2 linked regions of the Hyalangium ruber genome follow. The protein of the gene in region 2 interacts with the protein of the main gene of each other region in a pairwise test. Links are inferred from orthologs where the notes say so. Each region holds a gene or a part of one and is shown on either strand. Other genes may lie near its edges.

Region 1 (4,154 bases), on a different replicon or contig from region 2:
CGCCCAGCCCTCCACACGGCGCCGCGTCGGCTCGGACACCGGCGCATCGTCCTCGGTCTCGGAGAGCGAGAAGGCCTCTTCCGCCGGCACCGTCACGAAGGTCTCACGGGGCTCCGGCGCGGGCTCCACGGCGGCCTCGGGCTCGGAGGGCTCGGAGGGCTCGGCGCTCACCTCCTGCTTGCGTCGGCGACGCTCGGCGGCCTCGCGGCGAACCTCCTCCTCCATCCGCCGCAGCTCGTCCTCGTCGACGTCCGTGGCCGCTGCCTCCGCCGGGGGCGCCGACTCCGGTACGGCCTCGGCCACGGGCGGCGGGGACGACGGATCCTGTACGGTGATCTCCTCCGCGCCGGAGAAGATCGCGTCCATCCCCTCCGAGGGCGCCTCGAGGGTGTCGGGCACCGACTCGGACGGCAGGCCCGACTCCAGGCCCTCGGAGAGCGGATCGTCCAGCACGGGGTCCCCCGCGACGGACAGGGCCTCCTGCACGGAGACCGGCTCGCTGCTGACGAACGTGAAGGCAGGCCCGTGCGGCGCGGCCTCCTTCGTCGTTGGAGTCGACTCCACCCCGGCGGAGGGCGCACCGGAGGCCAGCGCCGTCTCCACCGAGGCCAGCGCCTCGGCCTCCATCTCCTGGTGGGCCTGCTCGAAGGCCGCGTCCATCGCGAGGGTCGCCTGCTGCTCGCGCAGTCGCGGCCCCTCGGGTACCGCTGGCACCGCCTGCGACTCCACCCAGCCAGCCGGCTCGGCGGGAGCCATGTCCCCGAACAGGGCGTTGACCAGCGCGGGGTTGCTGGGCTCGGAGGGAGGCGGCACCTGCCAGGGCTCGCTCTCCGGCGTCACCTCGGGCGCGGGCGCTACCTCGATGGCGCGCTGCTCCACCACGCGCCAGGCATCCGCCGGCGAGGGCGAGCGCACCAGCCCATCCACGGTCTGTAGGAAGCTCTGTGTGTCCAGCGGCAGCGGCGCCACCGGGGCGCTGTAGCCAGGGATGGACCCGCCCAGGAGCAGCACCCGCGCCTGATGGCCCTCGGGGTGCTGCGAGAGTTCCTCCAGCACCAGGTGCCCACGGCTGCTCTCAACGGCCGGCGCCAGGATGATGAGGGCCGGCTGGTGGTGGCCGAAGCCGATGAGGGCATCCGCGACCGACGTGGCGAGGATGACCTCGTACCGCTCTCGCAGCAACCGGCGAACGGTGGCGATGGTGGCGATGTCGTCGTGAACGAGGAGGACCGGGGCGGCCATGGAAGCCGCGCGAGTCTACAGCATGGCCCCAGGGTCTACATCGATAGTAACTTTGACCCCCGAGGGGACATCCTCCAGCTTCATCTCCAGGCGGGCGAGCAACGGGGCGAGGGCCGCGTGTGTCGGCCCCTTGAGGAGCAGCTGCCAGCGCGTCCGGCCCCTCAGCCGGGCGATGGGCGCCAGCGCCGGCCCCAGCAGGCGCACCCCGACGGAAGGCGGCGGCATGCGGCGCGAGAGGAACTCTCCGAGCATCCGGGCCACACTGGCGGTCTGCTCCGGGTGCTCTCCCTCGAGCCGGATGGCCGCCAGCCGGGTGAAGGGCGGGTAGGCCAGGGCCCGGCGCCACTCCAGCTCCTGTAGGGCGAAGCCCTCGAAGTCATGGGCGAGCACGCGCTTCACCGGCTCGGAGTCCGGGTTGTACGTCTGCACCAGCACCCGGCCCGGATCCTTGCCGCGCCCCGCCCGCCCCGCCACCTGGGTGAGCAGGTGGAAGGTACGCTCGGCGGCGCGGAAGTCCGGGATGGCCAGCGAGGTGTCCGCCATCACCACGCAGACCAGGGTGACGCCCGGAAAGTCATGCCCCTTGGCCACCATCTGCGTGCCCACCAGCACGTCGATCTCCCGGCGCGCGAAGGCCGCCAGCAGCTCGGTGACGCGCTCGGCGCTGGTGGCCGAGTCCCGGTCCAACCGCGCCACGCGGGCCTGGGGCAGCCGCTCGGCCACCTCCGCCTCCACGCGCTCGGTGCCGATGCCCAGCTTGAGCAGCGGACCGGTACACTCGCGGCACCTCTCGGGCACGGGAGTAGCCAGCCCACAGTAGTGGCACATCACCCGCGAGGCGCTCCGATGGAGCGTGAGACACACGTCGCAGTCGCTGCACTTGAGCGTCAGCCCGCACACCTCGCACAGCAGGAACGTGCTGTGGCCGCGGCGGTTGAGGAAGAGGATGACCTGCTGTCCCTTCTCCACCGTCTCCCGCATCGCCTCCAGCATCGGCGGGGAGAGGATGGGGGCCTCCTCCGTGACGGGGCCTCCGTCGCGCGGCCGCTCCACGCGCAGGTCCACCAGCTCGATGGTCGGCATCGGCCGGTCGTCCACGCGGTGCTTCATCTCCAGCAGCCGGTAGCGGCCCTTGCGCACATTCTCCAGCGACTCCAGCGCGGGCGTGGCCGAGCCCAGCAGCACCAGCGCCCCGGCCTGCTTGCCGCGCACCACCGCCATGTCGCGCGCGTTGTAGCGAAGCTTGTCCTCCTGCTTGAACGAGGGGTCATGCTCCTCGTCCACCACCACCAGCCCCAGGTTCTCCACCGGGGCCCAGATGGCCGAGCGCACCCCCACGGCGATGCGCACCGTGCCCTTGCGCAGCGCCTGCCAGTGGAAGAGTCGCTCGCGGTCCTTCAGCCCCGAGTGCAGCACCGCCACGTCCGAGCCGAAGCGGCTGCGGAAGCGCCCCACCAGCTGCGGGGTGAGAGCGATCTCCGGCACCAGCACGAGGCTGCCCTTGCCCTGGGAGAGCGCGTGCTCCACCGCGCGCAGGTACACCTCCGTCTTCCCGCTTCCGGTGACGCCGTGCAGGAGCACCGTCTGGAAGCCCCCCGCGTCGAGCGAGGCTTGCAGGGACTTCACCGCGACGTCCTGCTCCGGGGTGAGCAGCTCCGGGCGGCCCTGCGCCAGCCCCTCGCGCACGCCCGGCTTGAGCACCTGTTCCTCCAGGCGCACCAGCCCGCGCGTGGCCAGCTTCTTGAGCATCTCGCGCGCGCCGGGGATGGCGTGGGCCACCTCATCCAGCGGGGCTCGGCCTCCCACCGCCAGCAGATATGCGAACGCGGCGGCCTGGGCCGGAGCGCGGCGCAGCTCGGGCGGGGGCTCGGCGACGAGCGCCACCGCGAAGTGCTGCACATCCGGCCGGGCCTCCTTCTCGTCCTCGGCCTTGCTGAGCCCCGGCGGCAGGGCGCCGCGAATCACCTCGCCCAGCGGATAGCGGTAGTGCTCGGCGGCGAAGCGCAGCAGGGCGATGAGGTCCGTGGGCAGGGAGGGCGACTCCTCCAGCACCCGGTGGATGGGCTTGAGGTTGACGCCCTCCTCGGCAGGCGGGGAGGCAGGCCCCAGGAAGAACCCCAGCGCCGTGCCGCGCCCGAAGGGCACCAGCACCCGCTGGCCGGGGGCCAGGCGCCCCGAGAGCGTCTCGGGGACGACATAGGTGAACTCTCCCCGGACAGGGCGGCCGACGGCGACGGAAGCAAGGGCGGCAGGCGAGCTCACGGGGGTCACTGTAGCGGGATGATCCGACACGACCATTTCCCGTCCAGGCAACCTGGAACTCTCGGTGTGCTCGGGCGTACCACTCTCCGTGGTCGAGGGCTCCAAGCTCAAGTTCCCCTGGGAAGGCAAGTCCATGACATTGCCTACAACCCGTGGAGTGGGCCCGACCGTCCTGAGTTCCCTCGCGAAAGAGAGGAAGAAGGGAGAGGGTGTGGACTTCCCTCTCCCCGCGCTCAGCTCAGTGGATGCGCGGCGTCGTCGGACGCTGGAAGACCCAGGTCCTCCGCTTGCGCCCATCCACCACGTTCCACTCCTTCTCGGACACCTGCACGTTCGCCACGATGTCCTCGAGCGGCAGGCCCCACGCCTTGGCGATGTACACGCCGATCAGCGCCGGCAAGTGGACCAGCAGCCGGCCCGCCGCGGTGTGACCCGCCTCGTGGCACGGAATCACCACCAGCTCCTGGAGCTTGCGCACCGAGCGCTCCGAGCCGTCCACCAGCGTCACCTCGTCCCGCTCCGCCACGAACTCCTGGAGCTGCGCCAGAGTGACAGGGTTTCCGCCCCGATAGCCGACGGGCAGCTCTCCCGGCTCGCCTCCCCAGGAGAGCACCGCCAGGCCGATGTCGTGCCGCTTGCCCAGCTCGTAG
Region 2 (4,284 bases):
CTTCCGCATGGACGGGCTCGCTCCGGGCACCTACCAGTTGGAGGCACGCGCGCCGGGGCACGCCCGCGAGGTGCTGCCCGACGTGAAGGTGCCGGCGCCGGCGCCGCTGACGGTGGCCTTGCGGATGGCGGGCGTCATCGAAGGCTTCGTCGTGGACGCGCAGGGGCAGCCGGCCCCGGGCGCCGAGGTGCAGGTGAACGGGCGTGAGCCCCAGACGGTCACCACGGGCGCGGGCGGTGGCTTCTCGCTCGAGGTGGAGGCCGGAACCCACACCGTGTCCGCGCGCCGGGGCAGCGAGGCGGGGACGCTGGACAGGCCTGTCCTGGTCAGCGCGGGGAAGACGGTGCGAGATGTGCGGGTACGGCTGGGCCAGGGCGCGACGGTGGAGGGACGCGTGGTGGCGGACTCCACCCGCGCGCCCGTGGCGGGCGCCAGCGTCGACGTGAGTCCCTACGGAGAGAAGGGAGACTCCGGCCGCGCGACCACGGATGTCGACGGCCGCTTCGTCGTAGGGGGCCTGGCTCCCGGTGGCTATGACGTGGTGGTGAGCGCCCCGGGCTTCTCCAAGCTCACGCGACAGGGGCTGACGATGTCCGCGGGCGAGCGCTTCTCCCTCGAACTCGCGCTCAAGGGCACCGGCGCGGTGCAGGGCCATGTGCGAGATGGCGCGGGACGGCCCATCCCGGGGGTGCGCATCGGGAGCGGCGCCCTGGGCACTTCCCTCTTCGAGGCCCGCACCGATGGCGAAGGCCACTATCGACTGGAAGGGCTCTCCGCCGGTTACCTCTTCCTCATCGCCCGCCGGGAGGACGCGATGGCGGGGGCTTCTCAGCGGGTCGCGGTGAAGGCGAACGACACGGCGACGGCGGACTTCACCCTGGAGGAGACGGGCACCGTGGAGGGTGTGGTGCGCACGGCCCAGGGCGCACGGCCCCCTGAGCCCATGGAGGTGCGGGCCTATCCCAGGCAGAGCGGCATCCACGGTTCCATGAGTCAAATCCGAACCGAGGTGGATGCAGCGGGCACCTTCCAGCTGACGCTCCCGCCCGGCCCCTACGAGCTGCTCGCGATTCCCACGGGGCCCTCGCTCCCGAGAATGCACAGAATGAAGCCCGTGGAGGTGGCGGCAGGCAAGACCCTCCAGGTGGAACTCATCTGGAAGCCCGATGAGGACGATCCAAACGCGCTCACGGGCCACGCGCTCGAACCGGACGGCGCTCCTGCCTCGGGCGCCTTCATCCAGCTGAGGGCCGCGCAGACGCCACAGGGCATGGAGGGGTCGACGATCGCGGACGAGGCGGGCCGCTTCTCGGTAGCCCTCCCTTTTTCCGACCCCGCCGCCATGGGGGCCCTGAGGGTGGATGCGCGCAGAGGCACCCGTGTCGGCATCGTGCAGGGCCTGAAGCCGGGCACGCACGGGGTGGTGGTGAAGCTGCGGCCCTCGGCTTCGCTCGAGGGCCGAGTGGTGCGCACCGACGGCGCGCCCGTACAGGGCTTCACCCTGCTCCTGGCTTCGCAGGAATGGCAGTTCTTCATGATGGGCAACACCGTCTGGGAGTTCCCGGGCGATCGCTTCGAGCTCCGCGACATCGCGGCCGAGACCGTGAAGGTGGTGGTGACGACCCCCGACGGCACAGCCGGTGACGCCCGGGTGTCCCCGGAGCCTGGAGGACACGTCGTGGTGGAGATCTCCCTGAAGACCCAGGCCACCGTGAGTGGCCGGGTGCTGGACGCGCAGACGCAAGCGCCCGTAACCGGGGCCTTCGTCTTCGTCCAGACCGGGGTTCCCAGCAATGCCAAAGGCACGACGGGGAGCGATGGACGCTTCACCCTGAAGGGAGTGCCCCCGGGCGAGCACACGCTCGTCATCCGACCCGGCGCCTCCCGGCCCCCCGAGCGTCGCCCGGTGACGGTGCGCGAAGGCCAGGTGCTCGAGGTGGGCGATGTGCTGCTCAGCCCACCCCGGGCTCCTTAGAGGCGACTAGAACGGGATGTCGTCGTCCCCGTTGCCGCCGCCACTGCTCTGGTTCATCCCGTCGTCCATCCCGGGAGGCGGGGGACCGAAGTCGGAGTCCGCCCCGCGCGATTGCCCGCCGCCGCCACTGCTGCGCCGACCCATGCCCTCGCCCGAGCCCGCGTCACGCCCACCCAGGAAGGTGACCGAGGTGGCCACCACCTCCGTGGTGTAGTTCTTGCGGTTCTCCTTGTCGGTCCACTCGCGCGTCTGCAGGCGGCCCTCGACGTAGCACTGCCGGCCCTTCTTCAGGTACTCGCCGCACAGCTCGGCCAGCTTTCCCCAGACGACGATGCGGTGCCACTCGGTCCGCTCCTGCTTCTGCCCGTTCTTGTCCGTCCAGCTATCGCTCGTGGCGATGCGGAAGTTGGCGACCGCCTGACCGCCCGGGGTGAAGCGCACCTCGGGGTCCGCTCCGAGGTTACCAATGAGGATGACCTTGTTGACGCCTCCAGCCATGACTGCCGTTCCTTTCTGCTCGAAAGCTGGTCCACCACGGACCAGCCACATTCCCCAGACCCACGTCCGGGAAAGTACCTATAGGGTACTCAAAAACCAGGAGGAGTGGGGGTTGATCAGCAGCAACCCCACGGGCTCCGCGGACGCCTAGACGGAGGGCGGCCCAGCAAGCGACCGGACTACCCTCCCGGGCGCGTCTCCGCCGTCTGGGGAGTCACTGGCGACGTCGGCGTCAGGACTCCCGGTACCACCATCTGCGTGGCATCCAGCGCCCGGGGCGCCTTGTGCTCCGCCACCTTCTGCGAGAGCGCGGCATCCAGGTTCCGCACGAACGTGGCCTGAGCGGGATCCGCGGCCCCGAGCTGCTTGCGCAGCGACTTCCAGAACGGGTGCTCCGCGTCCTCGGCCTGCACCAGCCCGCGGGCCAGCAGCGTGACGGCCGTGTCCCGCTCCGGCACCCCGGCCTCGCGCAGCGCCATCACCAGCTCCTCGGGCGCCGTGCGAGCCACCTCGCCCAGGGCCACCGCCAGCTCGCCTTCCGCCTGCATGTCTCCACGCGAGGCCCCCGCGAGCTCCACCACCCGCGCCAGCGCCTCCGCGTTCCCACCGGCCGCCAGCTCGACCATGCTGCCCACGCCGGGCACCTCCACCGCCAGCTCACGCGCCACGGTCCTCAGCCGCCCGTACACGTCCCCGGTCGCCGCGTAGCTGTCCAGGAGCGTGCGCGCCCCCAGGTAGTCATTCGGGTTGGACTGGTAGAGGCCGTCGGCCAGCACCGCGCGCACCGCCGGATCCCTCTCGCTGCGCCACGCCGTGCGCAGGAAGCTGATGTTGCGCTGGTCGCGCTGCTTGCCCAGCGCCAGGTACGTTTTGATTCGGCTGGCCACCTCGCCCAGCTCGCCGCCCGGCTTCACGCTGTCCGACAGCGCCGCCACCGCGCGAGAGGGCCCAATCGTCGAGCCCGTCGCCGCCACCGCCGCGCCCAGCGCATCCAGCCCCTGCACCACCGGCCCCGAGCGCCCCGGGTAGTCATTCACCATCATGGAGAAGATGAACTTCTCGCCGCCGGCCGCCTGCACGTAGCCACTGAGCGCCGACACGTTCTCCAGCGTGCCCGTCTTCGCGCGCAGCCGGCCCACCGCCTCGCTGCCCTCGAAGCGGTACTTGAGCGTGCCGTCCTTGCCGGCGATGCCCAGCGAGGACAGGAACTCGGGCGCCAACGGGAAGTTGGCGTGCATCCGATAGAGGATGCGGCTGAGCTGCGCGGCCGAGAACCGGTTGGTGTCGTTCAGCCCGCTGCCGTTCTTCATCACGTACGTGCCGCGCGGAATCCCCACGTCGCGCTCGAGGAACTGCTCCACCACCTCGATGCCCTTCTGGAAGCTGCCCGGCGCGCCCTTCACCTCCGCGCCCATCGCCTTGAGCAGCGTCTCGGCCACGAAGTTGTTGGACAGCTTGTTGAGCCGCTTGAGGATGATGTCGAACGTGTCCGACTGGGACACGTACAGAATCTTGGCCCGCGAGGGCGACAGCCCCAGCTTCACCCGGCCCTTCACCTTGATGCCGCGCGACTTGAGCATCTCCTTCAGCGTGAAGCCGAAGTACATGGGCGGGTTGTCGATCTTCTTGTAGACGCTCAGCGCCCCCTGCTCGGGCGGAAGCTGGCCGCGCACGATGATGCGCTGCTTGTCACCCGCCGGCTTGCTGGTGACCGAGACGCGCCGGGCGCGCCGGCTGCCCGTGGAGAGCTGGTTCTCGATGACGAAGAAGTCGCTGGCGGGCTCCATCTCCACCACGCCCTTGGAGCCCGG

Evidence for each region. Proteins that work in one complex are often made in the same cells at the same time.
Region 1: the proteins of SYV04_RS10935 (region 2) and priA interact in binary tests that used the Escherichia coli proteins (3 or more experiments, as listed by UniProt). The link is inferred for Hyalangium ruber from one-to-one orthologs.

The regions. Positions count from the first base shown.
Region 1 is NZ_JAXIVS010000007.1:527,022-531,175, forward strand. What follows is about bases 900-3,863. They hold priA (replication restart helicase PriA), read right to left. Parts: upstream 3,541-3,863; coding sequence 1,258-3,540; downstream 900-1,257. Other genes in these bases: SYV04_RS22880 (DnaJ domain-containing protein), read right to left, coding at 900-1,242; SYV04_RS22890 (HD domain-containing protein), read right to left, coding at 3,743-3,863. Also shown: more of SYV04_RS22880, read right to left, coding at 1-899; more of SYV04_RS22890, read right to left, coding at 3,864-4,154.
Region 2 is NZ_JAXIVS010000003.1:485,862-490,145, forward strand. The notes cover bases 728-3,415. They hold SYV04_RS10935 (single-stranded DNA-binding protein), read right to left. Parts: upstream 2,474-3,415; coding sequence 1,982-2,473; downstream 728-1,981. Other genes in these bases: SYV04_RS10930 (carboxypeptidase regulatory-like domain-containing protein), read left to right, coding at 728-1,975; dacB (D-alanyl-D-alanine carboxypeptidase/D-alanyl-D-alanine endopeptidase), read right to left, coding at 2,653-3,415. Outside these bases: more of SYV04_RS10930, read left to right, coding at 1-727; more of dacB, read right to left, coding at 3,416-4,284. UniProt on the Escherichia coli protein: Plays an important role in DNA replication, recombination and repair. Binds to ssDNA and to an array of partner proteins to recruit them to their sites of action during DNA metabolism. Acts as a sliding platform that migrates on DNA via reptation.